2 linked regions of the Saccharopolyspora erythraea genome follow. The protein of the gene in region 2 interacts with the protein of the main gene of each other region in a pairwise test. Links are inferred from orthologs where the notes say so. Each region holds a gene or a part of one and is shown on either strand. Other genes may lie near its edges.

Region 1 (8,911 bases), 7.1 Mb from region 2 along the record:
CACCGCCATCGGCACGTTGCACGCGGTGAAGCGGGCGTGCGACAGGCCGGAACGGGCGGCCAGCCTCGGTACCAGCGTCCGCACCACGCCGAAGCACTGCGCCACCGCGACCGCGACACCGGCCCTGCCCTCCAGCGCCGCTTCCAGACGCCGCGCGCGCCTTTCGCCCAAGCGCGCGGTCACGCGCTGCTCCAGCGGTCCGCCGCGGCGGCGGCCGCGCAGGAAACCGTGCTGACCGCCCAGCGCGGAGGCCGCGGCGACGGTCGCGATCGCCGCCCACACCTCCACCACGCCCTGCCCTGCCAGGAAACCGAGCGCGAGCACCAGCGGCGAGCCGGGCAGGAAGACCCCGACCAGCAGACCGGACTCGGCCATCAGCTCCACCGCGACCACCGCGAGCAGCAGCTGCGCCGGTACCGCGGACAGCAGTTCGATCACACGAAGCCCGGGTGCTCGGCCAGCCACCGCACCCAGCGCTCGCCGTGCGGCTCGAAGGTGATCTCGCGGACGTCGTCCTCGCGGCGGTGGATGCGCAGCACGAGGTAGTCCTCCGACAGGTGCTCGGCCACGCCCTCGCCCCACTCCACCACGACGGCGGCGTCGGTGAGGTCGGTGTCCAGGTCGAGGTCGTCGATCTCGTCCAGCCCGCCGAGGCGGTAGGCGTCGACGTGCACCAGCGCGGGACCGTCGCCCTCCGCCGGGTGGTGCACCCTGGCGATCACGAACGTCGGCGAGGTGACCTGTCCCGTCACGCCCATGCCCGCCGCGACCCCGCGCGCGAGCACCGTCTTGCCCGCGCCCAGCGGCCCGTCCAGCAGCACCAGGTCACCCGCCCGGAGCTCGGCGCCCAAGCGGGCGCCCAGATCCAGCGTGGCGGACTCCGTCGCCAGCTCCGCCGTCGGCAACGACCTCAACTGCCGGTCACCTCCTCCTTGCCGGGAGCCGACCTTCGAACCAGCGCGACCAGGTGCTCGGTGACCAGTTCGTGGCGCTCCATCATCACCATGTGCCCGGCGCCCTCGACCCGCACCAGCTCGGCCTCCGGCAGCTCGGCCGCGATGACCTCGGCGTGCGAGTACGGCGTCAGCCGGTCGGCGTCGCCGCCGAGCACCAGCACCTCGCAGTGGCGCAGGCCCGCCAGCGCGGCCTTGCGGTCGTGGGAACCGATCGTGTCCAGGAAGTCGGTGACGACCTCGACCGAGGTCGCGCCGATCATGTCGGCCATCAGGTCGACCAGCTTCGGGGACACGCTGTTGTCGCCGAAGGCAAGGCCCCGGATGACGGCCCAGGTCAGCTGCCCGCCGGTGCGCCTGGCCCGCTCGACCAGCCCCGGCTGGATGCCCGCGAGCAGCGCCAGCCCCCTGGTCAGCGGGTTGCTCTTGGACAGCCACGGGCGCGGGAGGCCGGAGGCGCCGATCTCACCGGCCGAGGTGCCGATCAGCGCGACCGCGCAGACCCGGTCGCGGAACAGCCGCGGCTGGCGCTCGGCCAGCGCCATGATCGCCATGCCGCCCATCGAGTGCCCGACCAGCACGACCGGTCCGCGGCTCGCGGTCGCCCGCAGCACCGCGTCGAGGTCCCTGCCGAGCTGCTCGATGGTGCTGCGCTTCTTCGACGAGCGCCCGGAACGGCCGTGGCTGCGCTGGTCGTACTGCACCAGCCGCACCCTGGGGTCGGTCAGCTTAGGCAGATCGCGGCGCTGGAAGTGCCAGCAGCGGGCGTCCAGCGTGTAGCCGTGGACGAGCACGACGGTCAGCTCGGCGTGGCCGCCGTCGGCGGGCTTGATCTCCTCCACTACGAGCGGCACACCGTCGTCGGCGGCCACCGTCGACTGCCGGTCGGGCTTGAGCGCGCCCAGCGGCTCGTCGGCGAGGGGATCGTCGGCCTTGCGCTGCGTCGCGATGCGCGAGCTGCGTGCCGCGACACCGACGGCCGCGCCGGTGACAGCGGCGCCCAGCACACCGGTCGTCCACGCCAACGCCTGCCACAGCGGTCTCACGACACCTCCGCAACACCGAGCGGGACCGCCTCGCACGGGGCGGCCGGAACCTTCGCGACACGGCCGCGCACGGCGAGCCGCGGTGCGGGCTCTGCGCAGGCACGGCCCGCTCGGGCGGGCCTCACGCCCGCTCCCCGACGACGGTGCGGGTCACCCTGGGCCGGTACATGCCGGTGACGATCTCGTAGTGGATGGTGCCCAGCTCGTCCGCCCACTCGGCGGCGGTCGGCTCGCCCCGGTCGCCGGGGCCGAAGAGGATCACCTCGTCGCCCTCCTGCACCACGTCGTCCTCGCAGAGCACGACGAGCTGGTCCATGCACACCCGGCCCGCGACCGGCCTGCGCCTGCCAGCCAGCCACACCGACATCCGGCCGGACAGCGTCCGGGGCACCCCGTCGGCGTAGCCGACCGGCACCAGCGCCAGGTTCACCGGACGGTCGGCGGTCCAGGTGTGCCCGTAGGACACGCTCTCGCCCGCGGCGACGCGCTTGGTCAGCGCCACCGAAGAGCGGAAGGTCATCGCGGGCCGCAGCCCGTGGTCGCCGTCCTGGGGAACCGGGTCCAGGCCGTAGACGGCGATGCCCGGCCGCACCAGCTCGAAGTGCAGGTCCGGGCGGGTCAGCACCGCGGCGGAGTTCGCGATGTGGCGGATCGGGGCCAGACCCGCGGCTCGCGCCCGCTCGTAGGCGCGCCGGAAGCGCAGGGCCTGGTCGTCGATCGACGGGTGGCCGAGCTCGTCGGCGCACGCCAGGTGCGACCAGACGGCCACGACCTCGACGTGCCCATCCGCCTCGGCCTTCGCGGCCTCGTCGACCAGGTTCGGCCACTCGGCCTCCGGGCAGCCGCTGCGGCTCAGCCCGGTGTCGATCTTCAGGTGCAACCGGGCGGCGACGCCGAGCTCGGCGGCCGTCGCGGCGATCTCGCGCAGCCCGCGCACCGACGACGTCGACAGCTCGACGCCATGCCGCAGTGCGGGGGCGAAGTCGTCGCCGCGGGAGTACAGCCAGCACATCAGCGGCGCGGTGATCCCGGCTTCGCGCAGGGCGACCGCCTCGCCGAGCGCCGCGACGCCGATCTGGTCCGCGCCCGCCTCGAGGGCGGCCCTGGCGACGGTCACCGCGCCGTGGCCGTAGCCGTCGGACTTGACGATCACCATCGTGCGGGCGCCTGCGGCGCGGGCCGCGAGCACCCCGACGTTGTGGCGGATCGCGTCGACGTCGATGCGCAGGTCAGCGCGGTAGGCGTGCTGGTCACTCATGGCTTTGCCATCGTCGCACATCGACGGGGCGCGATCATTGTGGTATCGGCACCAAACCACCCGTCACGGCCTGTGCGACCAGCCAGGCCCAGCCCGGCGCCACACCTGCGCGCGGCGCCGGACGACGGACGGTCACCACGCCCACGCCGGGCGTCACGGCCGAGTGAGGCCCCCGAGCCGGACGGGTGAGCACGCCGCGAGGCTCGAACCCCGGACATGCGCGGCGTCCGCGAGCGGCCGGCCGGCCGGCTTCGCGCGGTCACACGGCCTCGGCGCGAACGGCGCGGATCGCGTCCGGGACGGACGCGAGCAGCGCCGAGGCACCGATCGGCGCCCCCACCGCATCGGCGCCGGCGCCGCCGGTGGCGGCGAGCAGACCCGCACGCGAGTGCACGAGGCCGGCGAAGCCGCACGCGGCCCACGGGTCGATCCCCGCGGCGAGCAGCGCACCGATCAGGCCGGTGAGGACGTCACCGGAACCGGCGGTCGCGGGCCAGGACTGCCTGGCCGAGTTGACCAGGACCCGCCCGTCCGGGGCGGCGACGACGGTGGTGTTGCCCTTGAGCAGGACCACGGCGTCGTAGCGGGCCGCGACCTCCCGCACCGCCGACACCCGGTCCGCTCCGACCTCGCCCGCCAGCCTGGCGAACTCGCCCGCGTGCGGGGTCAGCACCAGCGGCGTGTCGGGGTCGCGGGCGTCCCACAGCGTCGGGTCCTCCGCGAGCAGCGTGATCGAGTCGGCGTCGGCGCACACCGGGACACCCGCTTCGAGCACGTGCCGGAGCACCTCGCGCCCGCTGCCGCCCGTACCGATCCCCGGCCCGACCGCCCACGCCTGCACGCGTCCGGCGTCGGAGACCGAGCCGGTGGCCACGACCTCCGGCCAGTGCGCACGCACGACGTCGGCGGCAGGACCGGCGTAGCGCACCATCCCGGACGTCGCCTGCACCGCCGCGCCTCCGGCGAGCACCGCGGCCCCCGGGTAGGTGGCCGAACCGGCGGCGATACCCACGACGCCCTGGCTGTACTTGTCGTCCGAAGCGCTCGGGACCGGCCAGCAGGCGCCGACCTCGGCGTCCTCCAGCAGATAGAGCTCCGGGTCTGCGAGGAAGTCGTCCAAGCCGATGTCGGCCACCTCGACCCGGCCGGAGTGCACGACACCGGCGCCCAGCACGTGGCACGGCCGGTAGCCGCCGAAGGTGACCGTGACATCCGCGCTCACCGCGGGCCCGTCGACCGCGCCTGTGAGCGGGTCGACACCGCTGGGCAGGTCGACCGCGACGACGGGCGCGGTGACCCTGCGGACCAGCTCCGCCGCCACGGGCCGCAGGCCGCCGCGCGCGGAGAGCCCCACGATCCCGTCGACCACCACGTCCGCGCGCTCGACGGCGTCGGCGGCCTCGGCGCCGATCCCCGCCGTGTCGGCGCTCGGGCCTTCGGCCTCGACGACGCGCCCGCCTGCCTTGCGCAGCGCCGCGAGCCCCGCCGGGTGCGCCTTGTCCGGCGACAGCAGCACCGCCGTGACACCGGCGCCGCGCCGCCGCAGGAAAGCCCCGGCCCACAACGCGTCGCCGCCGTTGTTGCCCGCGCCGACCAGCAGCGTCGCGTGGCGGCCGGTCACTGCCCCGGTGCTCTCGTCGAGCAGGCGGGCGGCGTGCACCGCGACCGCGTACGCGGCACGGCGCATGACCTGCGGTTCAGGGGTCCGCGCGAACAGCCTCTGCTCAGCGGCGCGGATCTGGTCCGGTGTCCATGCTCCGTACATCGGCGTGCTCCCCTGGACGCGGCGGTTGTGCGGCCTACAGTCTGGCCGAGCCACCGGCCTCAGCACCGGGGGGATCACCGCCGGCACGCGGTCAGGCTTCGGCCACCACGAACGCCGACGCCATCTCCGCGTCGTGGGTGAGCGAGACGTGCCAGGCGGTGACACCCCGGGCCTCGGCGGCACGCGCCAGCCGGCCCGACACCCGCAGCGACGGCCTGCCGTCGTCGGCCTGCAAGACCTCGCAGTCGGTGAACCGGCACCCCGACGGCACGCCGAGCGCCTTGGCAGCCGCCTCCTTGGCGGCGAACCGCGCGGCCAGCGAGGTGACCGAACGCGCCGCGCCGTCGCGGGTCCGCCGCTCCGCCGGGGTGAACACGCGCTCGGCCAGCGCGGGCGTGCGCTCCAGCGACTCGCCGAAGCGGACGACGCCGACCAGGTCCGTGCCGATGCCGACGATCAACCGCCGCTCACTCCACCGTGACGGACTTGGCCAGGTTGCGCGGCTTGTCGACGTCGTAGCCGCGCGCACGCGCGATCTCGGCGGCCAGCACCTGCAACGGCACCGTGGACACCAGCGGCTGCAGCAGCGTCGGCACCGCCGGGATCTCGACGAGCTCGTCGGCGAACGGCCGCACCGTCTCGTCGCCCTCCTCGGCGATGACGATCGTGCGCGCCCCGCGGGCCTGGATCTCGCGGATGTTGGACAGCATCTTCGAGTGCAGCAGCGCCCGCCCCTTGGCCGACGGCATCACCACGACCACCGGCAGGCCGTCCTCGATCAGCGCGATCGGGCCGTGCTTGAGCTCACCGGCGGCGAAGCCCTCGGCGTGCATGTAGGCGAGCTCCTTGAGCTTGAGCGCACCCTCCAGCGCGATCGGGTAGCCGACGTGCCTGCCGAGGAACAGCACCGCCTTGGAGTCGGCCAGCTTCTGGCCGAGCGCGCGCATCTGCTCGACGGTGCCCAGCGTCTGGCGGACCGCGTCGGGCATCGCGGCGAGCGCGGAGAACTCGCGGGCGACCTCGTCGGCGTACTTGGTGCCGCGCGCCTGCGCGAGCGCCAGGCCGACCAGGTAGTTCGCCGCGATCTGGGAGACGAAGGTCTTGGTCGCCGCGACCCCGATCTCCGGGCCCGCGTGGGTGTAGAGCACCGCGTCGGACTCGCGCGGGATCTGCGCGCCGTTGGTGTTGCAGATCGCCAGCACCCTGGCGCGCTGCGTGCGCGCGTGCCGGACGGCCTCGAGGGTGTCGGCGGTCTCACCGGACTGCGAGATCGCCACCACCAGCGTGTCGCGGCCGAGCACCGGGTCGCGGTAGCGGAACTCGCTGGCCAGCTCGACCTCGACCGGGATCCGGCACCAGTGCTCGATCGCGTACTTGGCCAGCAGGCCGGAGTGGTAGGCCGTACCGCAGGCGACCACGAAGACCTTGTCGATGTCGCGCAGGTCCTGCTCGGTCAGCCGCTGCTCGTCGAGGATGATGCCGCCGTCGTGGAAGTGGCCGCGCAGCGTGTTCTCCAGCGCGCCCGGCTGCTCCTCGATCTCCTTGAGCATGAAGTAGTCGTGGCCGCCCTTCTCGGCGGCCGACAGGTCCCAGTCGACGGTGAACGGCCGGGCCTCGACCGGCTCGCCCGCGAAGTCGGTGACCTCGTAGCCGTCGCGGGTGATGGTGACGACCTGGTCCTGGCCGAGCTCCACGGCGTCGCGGGTGTGCTCGATGAAGGCCGCCACATCGGAGGCCAGGAAGGTCTCGCCCTCGCCGACACCCACGACCAGCGGCGAGTTGCGGCGCGCGGCCACCACCCGGTCCGGGTCGTCGGCGTGCGTGACGACCAGCGTGAACGCGCCATCGAGGCGGCGGACCACGGCCGAGACGCTGGCGGTGAGGTCGCCCGCGGTGCTGCCGTTGGTGTAGGCGGCGGCGATCAGGTGCGCCGTGGTCTCGGTGTCGGTGTCGCTGGACATCTCGACACCGGCGGCCTCCAGCTCGGCGCGCAGCTCGGCGAAGTTCTCGATGATGCCGTTGTGCACCACCGCGACCCGGCCCGCGACGTCGCGGTGCGGGTGGGCGTTGCGGTCGGTGGGCGCGCCGTGGGTGGCCCACCTGGTGTGGCCCATGCCCGCGGTGCCCGCGAAGCGGTCACCGTCGAACTCGGCCAGCCGCGTCTCGAGGTTCGACAGCGCACCGGCCGCCCGCTCGACGGCCAGACCGCCGGAGCCGTCCAGCAGCGCCACGCCGGCGGAGTCGTAGCCGCGGTACTCGAGCCTCCTGAGCCCGTCGAGCACCACGCCCAGCGCCTGGCGATGTCCTACGTAACCCACGATTCCGCACACACCCGGCAGCGTAACTACCGCTATTGGTCCATACCTCGCGAGGACCGGTGGACACCGCGCGAAACCACCCGGGTCCGCTACCGTTGCTGACCATGGCGCGGACTGCCAAGAAGGCACTCGAAGAACTGTCCCGGCGGGGCCCGCACGAGGTGCTGCACGGCGACCTCGCCGTCGTCGGCCTGCCGGGGATCGTCTGCACGCCGCGCGAGGGGCTCGGCCTGCCGGCCGTGGCCTTCGGACACGGGTGGCTGCAGCCTCCGCGACGCTACCTGGGGCTGCTGCGGCACCTCGCGTCGTGGGGCATCGTCGTCGCCGCCCCCGGCACGCAGGGCGGCCTGTTCCCGTCGCACCGGCTGTTCGCCTCCGACCTGCGCACGGCCCTGGACATCTGCGTGAACGTCCGGCTCGGCGAGGGGCGGATCAGCGTGGACGGCGGCAGGCTCGCGCTCGCCGGGCACGCCATGGGCGGCGGCTGCGCCGTGCTGGCCGCGGCCGAGGACGAGCGGGTGCGCGCCGTGGCGACCCTGGCCGCGTCGGAGACCCACCCCTCGGCGTTCGAGGCGGCCAAGGCGGCCCACGTGCCCGGCCTGCACCTCGCGGGAGCCAACGACCTGCTCGCGCCGCCGGTCTCCAACGCCGAACCGATCGCGCAGGCGTGGGGCGGGCCGGTGCAGCTGCGGACTCTGAAGAAGGCCAGCCACCTCGGCTTCGCCGAGGGACGCCACTGGACGGAGCTACTGCTGCACGGCAGGTCGGAGTGGGGCACGCAACGCATCGCCAAGGCCATGGTCACGGCCTTCCTGCTGCGGACCCTGACCGGCGACCGGCGCGGGGACGCCCTGCTGGAGGGCGACCTCTCCGGCGCGGCGATCGACCACGCGCACACCCGCGGCGGCCTGGTGTCGGTGGAGCCGGCGGACAAGCGGAAGTCACGCCGGCGGCGCAAGGCGGCGTGACGGGCGGGGCGGGAGCGCCAGGTCAGCGCGGTGGCTGCTGGCCCCACTGCTGAGGGGGCGGCGGAGGCATCTGCTGCGGCTGGCTAGGCGGCGGCTGCTGGGGATAGCCCGGGGCCATCGGCTGCTGACCTGGCTGCGGTCCCGGCCCGGCGAAGCCCTGCTGCCCCGGAACGGGACCTTGCGGGTGGCCGGGCACGGGGAAGCCCTGCGGCTGAGGCTGCCAGCCCTGCGGCACCGGCTGCCCGGGCGCCCGGCCGTCCGCCGCGCGGCCCACCGCCGGAAGCAGCATCACCACGGCCACCGCCACCCAGAGCAGCATGTAGACCGGCAGCGTCACGAACGCGGGACCACCGGCGAACCCCATCGCGAGCGCGCCGACGCAGTCCAGGACCGCCACCACGCCCACACCGGCCACGACGAAGCGGGCCCAGCCGAAGCGCGTGACGAGCAACACCCCACCCGCGATCGCGGCGAGGCCGAACAACATCGTCAGCAGCGGCGACAGGAAGTCCAGCGAGGCCAGCGGGAAGAACCGGTAGAGGACCACCGGCCCGGCCAGGACCGACAGTCCGGCCACCACATGCACCAGCCCGAGCACGGCGC
Region 2 (9,009 bases):
ACAGGAAAGGGCTGAAGGATCCCGTGGCGACCAGCAGGCCAGAGTAGGCCAGGCCGGCCGTGAGGACGCTGACGCGCAGGACGTTGGCGGGGCGGGAGCGCACCGACTCCAGGAACGGACCGGTACCCGAGTTCGCCGGCAGGAACACCACGACCAGGGCCACCAGCAGGAAGAACATCCGCTGGTTGGTCACCGACGCCGACACGATGTCGCCGAGCCCGGCCAGGTCCGGCACCAGCATGTGGCCCAGCATCGTGAACGCGGTGCCCAGGTCGGGCGCCCGGAAGAACACCCAGCCGACCACCACCAGCAGCATCGTCAGCGCACGCCTGCCGATGCGCGCGGCGGGCGCCGACGGCGGGCGGTCGAGGCCCGTCGCACGCTCCACGACCAGCATCAACCCGTGGAACAGCCCCCAGACCAGGTACGTCCACGCCGCGCCGTGCCAGAAACCGGTCAGCACGAAGATGATCGCCAGGTTCCGGTAGGTCTTCGCCACGCCGTGCCGGTTGCCGCCGAGCGGGATGTAGACGTAGTCGCGGAACCACCGCGACAGCGACATGTGCCAGCGCCGCCAGAACTCGGTCACGGTCACCGACGAGTACGGGCGCGCGAAGTTCTCCGGCAGCCGGAAACCGAGCATCCGGCCGAGCCCGATCGCCATGTCGGAGTAGCCGGAGAAGTCGAAGTAGAGCTGCATCGCATACCCGATGGCGCCGAGCCAGGCGATCGCGAAGGTCATGTCCTCGGCCGGGGTCGCGAACGCGGTGTCGACCATCGGGGCGAGGGTGTCGGCGATGACGACCTTCTTGGTCAGCCCCCACGCGAACCGCGGGAAGCCCGCCGCGATGTCGTCGAGGCGGTGCGTGCGCTGCTGCGGGAGCTGGTCGGCGATCTCCCGGTACCGCACGATCGGACCGGCCACCAGCTGCGGGAACATCGCGATGTAGGTGACGAAGGAGACCGGGTCGCGCAGCGCCGGGCGTTCGCCGCGGTAGATGTCCACCACGTAGGAGATGTGGTGGAACGTGTAGAAGGAGATCCCGATCGGCAACGCCAGCTGCAGAACGGGGAATCCGCCGCCGAACCAGCTCGCCAGCACCGCGGCCTGCTCGGTGGCGAACCCGGCGTACTTCCACAGCGCGAGGATCAGCAGGTCGAAGGTGACGGTGCCGATCAGCAACAGCCTGCGCCTGCCCTGCGCCGCGTTCCACTGGTCCGGCTCGAGGAACCGGCCCGCGACGAAGTTGGCCACGATGCAGGCCAGCAGCAGCAACGTCGTACCGCCCGCGCCGCTGGCGTAGAACAGCAGGCTCGCCACGGCGACGACCACGTTGCGCGCGCGGCGCGGCGCGACCAGCACGGCGACCAGCACCAGCGGCAGGAAATACCAGAGGAAAAGCGGACTTGCGAACGACATCGGTGGGCCTCGGGGTACGGGAAGCCCATGCCTCCCTCGTTGCACTGCGACTGACTCTAGCCGCGCCAGACCTTATCCGAGTCCCGTTCACGACAGCTCCGCGAACTCGGCTCGGCGGATCAGCGGCGGGGCGGCCGAATCCACGTACACGGGCGGCACCGATCGCCTAGCCTGGCCGCCATGAGCGCTCCGCCACCGCCCGGCTGGTACCCGGACCAGGCAGATCCGCGATACGTGCGCTGGTGGGACGGCAGGCAGTGGACGCCGCACGCGCAGCCCGCCCAGCCGCAGCCCGCCGCGCAGCAACAGCCGCAGCCCGCGGCACAGCCGCAGCAGCCGATCCCGCCCCAGCCGCCGCAGCAGCAGCAAGCTGCCCAGCCGCACGCACCCGGCCAGCCGATGCCGCCCGGCGCACCCGCGCCGACCCAGCCGGTCCACCACCCGGGCCAGCCCTTCCAGCAGGCACCGATGCCGCAGGCCGACGACTCCTCGTCGATCGAGCTGGCGCTCGGCGGCACCGGCGACTCGGCCTCAGTCCAGCAGCAGGTGCAGCAGCGCGCCGGCGTCGGCGGACACGTCGGCGGTGGCGGCGGCACCCTGCTCACCGAGCCGGTCCTGGTGGTCAACCAGAAGGCCAAGTTGATCGAGATGGCCAACGAGTACGCCGTCTACGACCAGACCGGCCACCAGATCGGGTCCGTGGTGCAGACCGGGCAGAGCGGTGCGCAGAAGGCGTTGCGGCTGCTGACCAAGCTCGACTCGCTGATGACGGTCGCGCTGGAGATCCGCGACGCCGCAGGCAGGCCGGTGCTGCGTTTGACCCGCCCGGCCACGATGTGGAAGTCCACCGTGCACGTCCAGCGCCCGGACGGCTCCCCCGTCGGGGACATCCGGATGGAGAACGTCTGGGGCAAGGTCCGGTTCGCCTTCGAGGCCGGCGGGCAACGCATCGGCGGCATCCACGCCGAGAACCTGCGCGCCTGGGACCTTCGTGTGCTCGACCACGAGGACCAGCAGATCGGGCAGATCAGCAAGACCTGGCAGGGACTGGCCAAGGCCGCGTTCACCACGGCCGACAACTACGTCCTGCAGATCTTCCGTCCGCTGCCCGAGCCGCTGAACAGCCTCGTCGTGGCCTCCGCGCTGACCGTCGACACCGTTCTCGGCCAAGCGCAGCGCTGACTGACGCGCGCCGCACCCGGACGGCTCAGCGGGCGCGGCGGCGCCGGGCGACCTCGGCCAGCACGATGCCGGCCGCGACGGAGGCGTTGAGCGACTCCACGCTGCCGGCCATCGGGATGGACACCGTCTGGTCGCAGGTCTCGCGGACCAGCCGCGACAGCCCGCGGCCCTCCGAACCGACCACGACGACCAGCGGACCCGTCGCGAGGTCGAGCTCGTCTGAGGTGATGTCGGAGTCCGCGTCCAGGCCGACGACCATCAGCCCTTCGGCCTTCAGGTCCTTCAGCGTCCGGGTGAGGTTGACCGCCCTGGCGACCGGAAGCTTGGCCGCCGTGCCCGCGCTGGTGCGCCACGCGACCGCGGTCAGCCCGGCGCTGCGGCGCTGCGGCAGGATCACGCCGTGCGCGCCGAAGGCCGCCGCGGAACGGATCACCGCGCCCAGGTTGCGCGGGTCGGTCACCCCGTCCAGCGCGACGATCAGCGGCGGCAGCCCCGAGTTGTGCGCCTCGTCCAGCACGTCGTCGGGGTGGGCGTACTCGTAGGCGGGGACCTGCAGCGCCAGGCCCTGGTGCATCGCGCCGCCGGTCATCCGGTCCAGCTCGGAGCGCTGGACCTCGACGACCGAGATGCCCCGCGAGTCCGCTCCGCGCACCGCATCGGTGACGCGGTCGTCGGCGTCGATGCCCTGCGCGACGTAGAGGCCCGTCGCCGGCACCCCGGCGCGGATGCACTCGGCGACCGGGTTGCGGCCCGCGATCATCTCGGCGGTGTCGGACTTGTCCTTCTGCCGCTGCCGCGTCCGCTGCTGCTCGGTACGCGCCTTCGCGGCGTCGACCCGCCGCTTGGCCGGGTGGCTGACCCGGTCCTTCGCCTTCGGCGTCGGGCCCTTGCCCTCCAGCCCCCTGCGCCGCTGACCGCCGGAACCGACCACCATGCCCTTCTTGGAGCCCGGCTTGCGGATCGCGCCCCGGCGCCTGTCGTTGCCTGCCAACTCGCTTACCCGTCTTTCAATGTCCACAACGGACCGTCAGGGGTGTCCTCGACGGCGATTCCGCATGCCTGCAGCCGGTCCCGCACCGCGTCGGCGGTGGCGAAGTCGCGCTCGGCGCGGGCCTGCCGGCGCTGCTGGAGCATGCTGTCCACGAGCTCGGACAACGCGTGGTGAGCGGCGTCGTCCGCGCCGCGGGTGTCGGCCCACTGCTCGGCCAGCGGGTCCAGACCGAGGATGCCGGTCATCGTCCGGACCGAGGCCGCCGCCTCGTTGGCCGCCCGGTCGTCGCCGCGGTCGAGGGCGGCGTTGCCTTCGCGGATGGCGTTGTGCACCACGGCGATCGCCTGCGGCGTCGACAGGTCGTCGTCCATCGCCGCCGCGAACTCGGCGGGCACCGGCCCGTGCCCGACCTCGCCGGTGCGCTGCCGCACCCGGTTGACGAAGGAGTCGATGCGCCGGTAGGCCGAGATCGCCTCGGCCAGCGCGGGCTCGGAGTACTCGATCGTCGAGCGGTAGTGCGGGGTGACCAGGTAGTAGCGGATCTCCGGGGCGGCGGCCCGCTGCAGGATCGCCGGGATCGCCACGGTGTTGCCCAGTGACTTCGACATCTTCTCGCCGCTCATGGTGACCCACGCGTTGTGCATCCAGTACCGGGCGAAGCCGTCACCGGCCGCGGTGGACTGCGCCAGCTCGTTCTCGTGGTGCGGGAACACCAGGTCCAGGCCGCCGCCGTGGATGTCGAACTCGCTGCCCAGGTAGTAGGTCGACATGGCCGAGCACTCCAGGTGCCAGCCGGGGCGGCCGTCGCCCCACGGCGTCGGCCAGCTCGGCTCACCGGGCTTGGCGGCCTTCCAGAGCGTGAAGTCGCGGGGGTCGCGCTTGCCGCTCGCGGTGCTCTCGCCCTGCTGGACCTCGTCGAGCCGCTGCCCGGAGAGCCTGCCGTAGTGCTCGGCGTAGGAGGCGACGGAGAAGTACACGTCGCCGCCCGACGCGTAGGCGTGGCCCTTGTCGATCAGCCGCTGCATCAGCTCGATCATCTGCGTGATGTGGCCGGTCGCGCGGGGCAGCGCCGACGGCGGCAGGCAACCCAGCCGGTCGAAGGCGCTCTCGAAGGCCCGCTCGTGCGCGGTGGCCCACTCCCACCAGGGGCGGCCGGCGTCGGCGGCCTTGATGAGGATCTTGTCGTCGATGTCGGTGACGTTGCGCACCAGGCGCACGTCGTAGCCGTTGTGCACCAGCCAGCGCCGCAGCACGTCGTAGTTCAGGCCGCCGCGGACGTGGCCGATGTGCGGAACACCCTGCACCGTGGCACCGCAGACGTAGATCGACGCCACTCCGGCGAGGCGCGGGTGGAACTCGCGCACCGTGCGGGTCGCTGTGTCATGTAGGTGCAGGCTCACGCCCCTGATGGTACGGGCACGGCCAAAACGGGCTCCCGCCGCCGCACCGCCCGCGCGGACGCCCGTCCGGAAGCCTCCACCCGGTGCGCGCCGGACTCCGCCGAAGGGACGGCGGCGCCCCCGGACCAGCGGTCAGAAGCCGTGCTCGGCGACCGCCGTGAGCAGCGCGTCCGGGCGTTCGGAAGTCGGGGCGGGGTCCACGATGGCGACCCGGCAGCCGACCGCCGCGGCCGCGCCGTCGACATCCTCGTGGTCACCGATCATCAGCGCGTCCCCGGGCTCGACACCGAGCCGCTCAGCCGCCCGGAGGAAGATCTTCGGATCGGGTTTGATCACCCCTTCGAGGTAGGAGAGCACGAACTCGTCGACGAGTCCGGCCACGCCCAGCCGCTCGAAGGCCGGCCTGATGTCGAAGGCGATGTTGCTGATCACCGCGATCCGCACGCCGGTGGAGTGCAGCCTGCGCAGCACCTCGGCGGTGTCGGGGTAGGGCGTCCAGCTGCCGGGGTCGACCAGCCGTCCGTAGAGCGCGTCGACCTGGTCGGCGACGGCGACCCCGCTGCGGCGCAGGAACTCCCGGTAGATCTTGCGGTGCAGCTCGGGGTCGAGATCGCGGTTCTCCCAGGCGTGCTGGTGCTCGGCGTCCACCCCGACCACCGGGCCGACCGGGGCGGTCATCCGCCGCATCAGCTCGGCCTGCGCCTCCGCGTCGAGCGGGGCGCCGCCGGAGTCGGTGACCCCGGCGAACCAGGACTCGTCCTGCTCCAGCCGGAACAGGGTGCCGGAGAAGTCGAAGAACACCGCGCGCGCACTCACCCCGGCAACGTTATGGGGACGACCTACCCACCGCACGCATCTGAGGTCTACAACACCTCGACGGCCCAGCGGCGGGCGCACGGCATCGCTGTCCGCCTGCTCGGCGCACCCGCGCGCGCACCATCACCAAGGCTGCTACCGCGAGCCGCGACTCGTGATCGACGGGGCCGGGGCGGCAGGCCGCGAACCCCGCGCGATCAGCAGCGCCGCGCCTCCTGGCGCCGCATCGGAGCGACGATCGCCACCACGCTGCCGAGGGCGCTCGCCCACAGCAGCACCACGGCGACGGCCAGGTTCACACCGCCACCGCTCGACCACAGGAACCAACTGCACGGCCACGCGAACACCGGCTGCCCAACGAGCAGTCGACGCACCCACCGATACCGCTCGATCACCATGAGTCGAGGATGACCCGGCGACATGCCGGTCGCCTAGGGAGCAGACCCTGAACTTTCCCCGACTTCGCCCCAAGGTAGCAGCGCGTTAACTCTCCACGGGGAACACCAGAGCCGTCGCGACCGCCGCGATCCCCTCGCCGCGACCGGTGAGCCCGAGTCCGTCGGTGGTGGTGCCGGAGACCGACACCGGGGCGCCGAGGACCTCCGAGAGCACCCGCTGCGCCTCCTCCCGGCGCTTGCCGATGCGCGGGCGGTTGCCGACGACCTGGACCACGGCGTTGCCGATGCCGAACCCGGCGTCGGCGACCCGCCGCCGGACCTCGGCGAGCAGCTCGGCGCCGTGCGCCCCGGCCCAGCGGTCGTCGCCGGTGCCGAAGACCGCGCCGAGATCGCCGAGCCCGGCCGCCGAGAGCAGCGCGTCGCACAGCGCGTGGGAGGCGACGTCGCCGTCGGAGTGCCCCGCGCAGCCGTCCTCGCCCGGCCACAGCAGCCCCGCGACCCAGCACTCGCGGCCGGCCTCCACCGGGTGCACGTCCACGCCCTGGCCGATCCTGGGGATCACGCGAGCACCGCCTCGGCGATGGCGAGGTCGAAGGCAGTGGTGATCTTGAGGGCATGGGGGTGCCCGGGCACGGTGCTCACCTTCCCGCCGATGCGCTCGACCAGCCCGGCGTCGTCGGTGGCGATGTCACCGGCCGCCGCGTACGCCTGGCGGAGCACGTCGATGGCGAATCCCTGGGGGGTCTGGACGGTGCGCAGGCGCGAGCGGTCCACCGTCGTCTCGACGTCGCCCGCCTCGTCGACCTGCTTGATGGTGTCGGCGACGGGCAGGACCGGCACGACCGCGGGCGCGCCCTCCTCGACGGCGCGCACGACGTCGCGCACCACCGACGGCGGGGTGAACGCCCGCGCGGCGTCGTGCACCAGCACGACGCGCGCGTCGGGCACGGCCCGCTCGGCCTCGGCGAGCGCCAGCCGCACCGAGTCGGTTCGTTCCGCTCCTCCGGGCACCACATGCACGAAGGACCGCAACGACGCGAACTCGGCCTCCACGGCGGGCACCTCGTCGGCCGGTGCCGCCACCACGACATGACGCACGCGGCCCGAGTCGTGCAGACCTCGGACCGCGCGCGACAGCAACGACTCACCCGCGACCGGAACCAGCGCCTTGGGCATCCCGGCGCCCAGCCGCACCCCGCGACCAGCGGCGGGGACCAGCGCGACGACGCTCACGCCTGGTGGTTCCGGTTGCGGTGGTGGTCAGACTGCGGTGGCAAGGACTTCGTCCAGCAGGGTCTCCGCCTTGCCCTCGTCGGTACCTTCGGCCAGCGCCAGCTCGCTGACCAGTATCTGACGAGCCTTGGCCAGCATGCGCTTCTCGCCTGCGGACAGGCCACGATCCTTCTCGCGTCGCCAGAGGTCGCGCACCACTTCGGCCACCTTGTTCACATCGCCGGATGCGAGCTTCTCGAGGTTGGCCTTGTACCGACGGGACCAGTTGGTCGGTTCCTCGGTGTGCGGAGCACGCAGCACGTCGAAGACCCGATCGAGACCCTCCTGACCGACGACGTCCCGGACACCGACGATCTCGGCGTTGTCGGCGGGAACGCGTACGGTCAGGTCACCCTGCGCGACCTTCAGGACGAGGTACTGCTTCTCCTCGCCCTTGATCACACGAGTCTCGATTGCTTCGATGAGCGCGGCACCGTGATGCGGGTAGACGACGGTCTCTCCGACCTTGAAAACCATGTGTCCTCTGCCCCTTTCGCTATGCCCAGTTTAACACGGGCCACAACCGGGCCTCGACCGCCTCACCATCCGTAATCGCAGGTCAGGCCATGGGCGGGGGTTGACAAACGACCGCCGGGCATGCAAGGCGCACCCCTTCGGGACCATGAAATGATCCATTGTGGACGGACGGTGGAGATCGTCGCGGCACCCCCGGCGGCGGGTCCGGGCGGTGCCCGGGCAGGGGGCTCGGCCGACCCCGCGCTCGCGGGGGATTAAGCTCCCTCCCGGTTGTCCGGCAATCAGGAGGGACGCTGCAACCGTGAGCCGCCCACAGCACCAGAAGGCCGTTCGCCTGCGGTTGGCCTCGGCCGCACTCGGACTCGGCGCCGTCGTCGCACTCGGAGGATGCAGTGCCGGTCAGGTGACCGAGACCGACACCCAGGTCGCCGCCGTCAGCGGCGGGAACGGGACGGTCAAGGAGATCGCCGTCCGCGACGCGCAGATGACCTTCCCCGAGCACGGCAGCGTCTACCGGGCGGGCTCCTCCGCCCCGCTGAAGCTGGTCCTGTCCAACGACGGCGCCGTCGACGACCGCCTGGTCCAGGTCTCCAGCACCTACGCCGCCACCGCCCAGATCGAGGGCACCAGCGACCTGCCCGCGGGCACCGCCCTGCACGCCGACGGCGCGCGGCAGGAGTCCGGGCACGCGACGACGCAGCAGGAGCCGACGTCGAGCCACGCGCCGACCGCGAGCAACGCGCCCAGCGCCCAGGGCGGCCCGTCCGACCAGCGCGAGATCCGCATCACCCTCAACGGCCTGACCCAGGACATCACCCCCGGGGTGACCATCCCGGTGACCTTCGTCTTCGAGAAGGCCGGCGCGGTGACGGTGCAGGTCCCGATCGGCCCCGACCACAAGCCGCGCCCCGAGCACGGCGCCCCCCACGGCTCCGGGCACTGACCCCGGCCAGAGCCACCGACAGGGCCGTCCGCGACCAGCGGGCGGCCCTTCGTCGTGTCCGGGGCCGGATGCCGGCCCGCTGCACGGCGTGTGGCGGGGTGCGGCCGGCC

What was found.
Region 1: the proteins of rlmB (region 2) and HUO13_RS34040 interact in binary tests that used the Escherichia coli proteins (3 or more experiments, as listed by UniProt). The link is inferred for Saccharopolyspora erythraea from one-to-one orthologs.

The regions. Positions count from the first base shown.
Region 1 is NZ_CP054839.1:7,595,640-7,604,550, forward strand. Bases 2,770-5,623 are described here. They hold HUO13_RS34040 (NAD(P)H-hydrate dehydratase), read right to left. Parts: upstream 5,023-5,623; coding sequence 3,517-5,022; downstream 2,770-3,516. Other genes in these bases: alr (alanine racemase), read right to left, coding at 2,770-3,257; HUO13_RS34045 (holo-ACP synthase), read right to left, coding at 5,114-5,482; glmS (glutamine--fructose-6-phosphate transaminase (isomerizing)), read right to left, coding at 5,490-5,623. Outside these bases: HUO13_RS34020 (DedA family protein), read right to left, coding at 1-438; tRNA (adenosine(37)-N6)-threonylcarbamoyltransferase complex ATPase subunit type 1 TsaE, read right to left, coding at 435-905; HUO13_RS34030 (alpha/beta fold hydrolase), read right to left, coding at 911-1,999; more of alr, read right to left, coding at 2,121-2,769; more of glmS, read right to left, coding at 5,624-7,352; HUO13_RS34055 (dienelactone hydrolase family protein), read left to right, coding at 7,445-8,308; HUO13_RS34060 (hypothetical protein), read right to left, coding at 8,331-8,911. UniProt on the Escherichia coli protein: Bifunctional enzyme that catalyzes the epimerization of the S- and R-forms of NAD(P)HX and the dehydration of the S-form of NAD(P)HX at the expense of ADP, which is converted to AMP.
Region 2 is NZ_CP054839.1:488,607-497,615, reverse strand. Bases 1,611-4,562 are described here. They hold rlmB (23S rRNA (guanosine(2251)-2'-O)-methyltransferase RlmB), read right to left. Parts: upstream 3,594-4,562; coding sequence 2,628-3,593; downstream 1,611-2,627. Other genes in these bases: cysS (cysteine--tRNA ligase), read right to left, coding at 3,599-4,562; HUO13_RS02335 (phospholipid scramblase-related protein), read left to right, coding at 1,611-2,602. Outside these bases: HUO13_RS02340 (MBOAT family O-acyltransferase), read right to left, coding at 1-1,420; more of HUO13_RS02335, read left to right, coding at 1,601-1,610; more of cysS, read right to left, coding at 4,563-4,993; HUO13_RS02320 (HAD family hydrolase), read right to left, coding at 5,126-5,809; HUO13_RS02315 (hypothetical protein), read right to left, coding at 6,007-6,207; ispF (2-C-methyl-D-erythritol 2,4-cyclodiphosphate synthase), read right to left, coding at 6,293-6,769; ispD (2-C-methyl-D-erythritol 4-phosphate cytidylyltransferase), read right to left, coding at 6,766-7,440; HUO13_RS02300 (CarD family transcriptional regulator), read right to left, coding at 7,468-7,956; HUO13_RS02295 (copper chaperone PCu(A)C), read left to right, coding at 8,258-8,899. UniProt on the Escherichia coli protein: Specifically methylates the ribose of guanosine 2251 in 23S rRNA.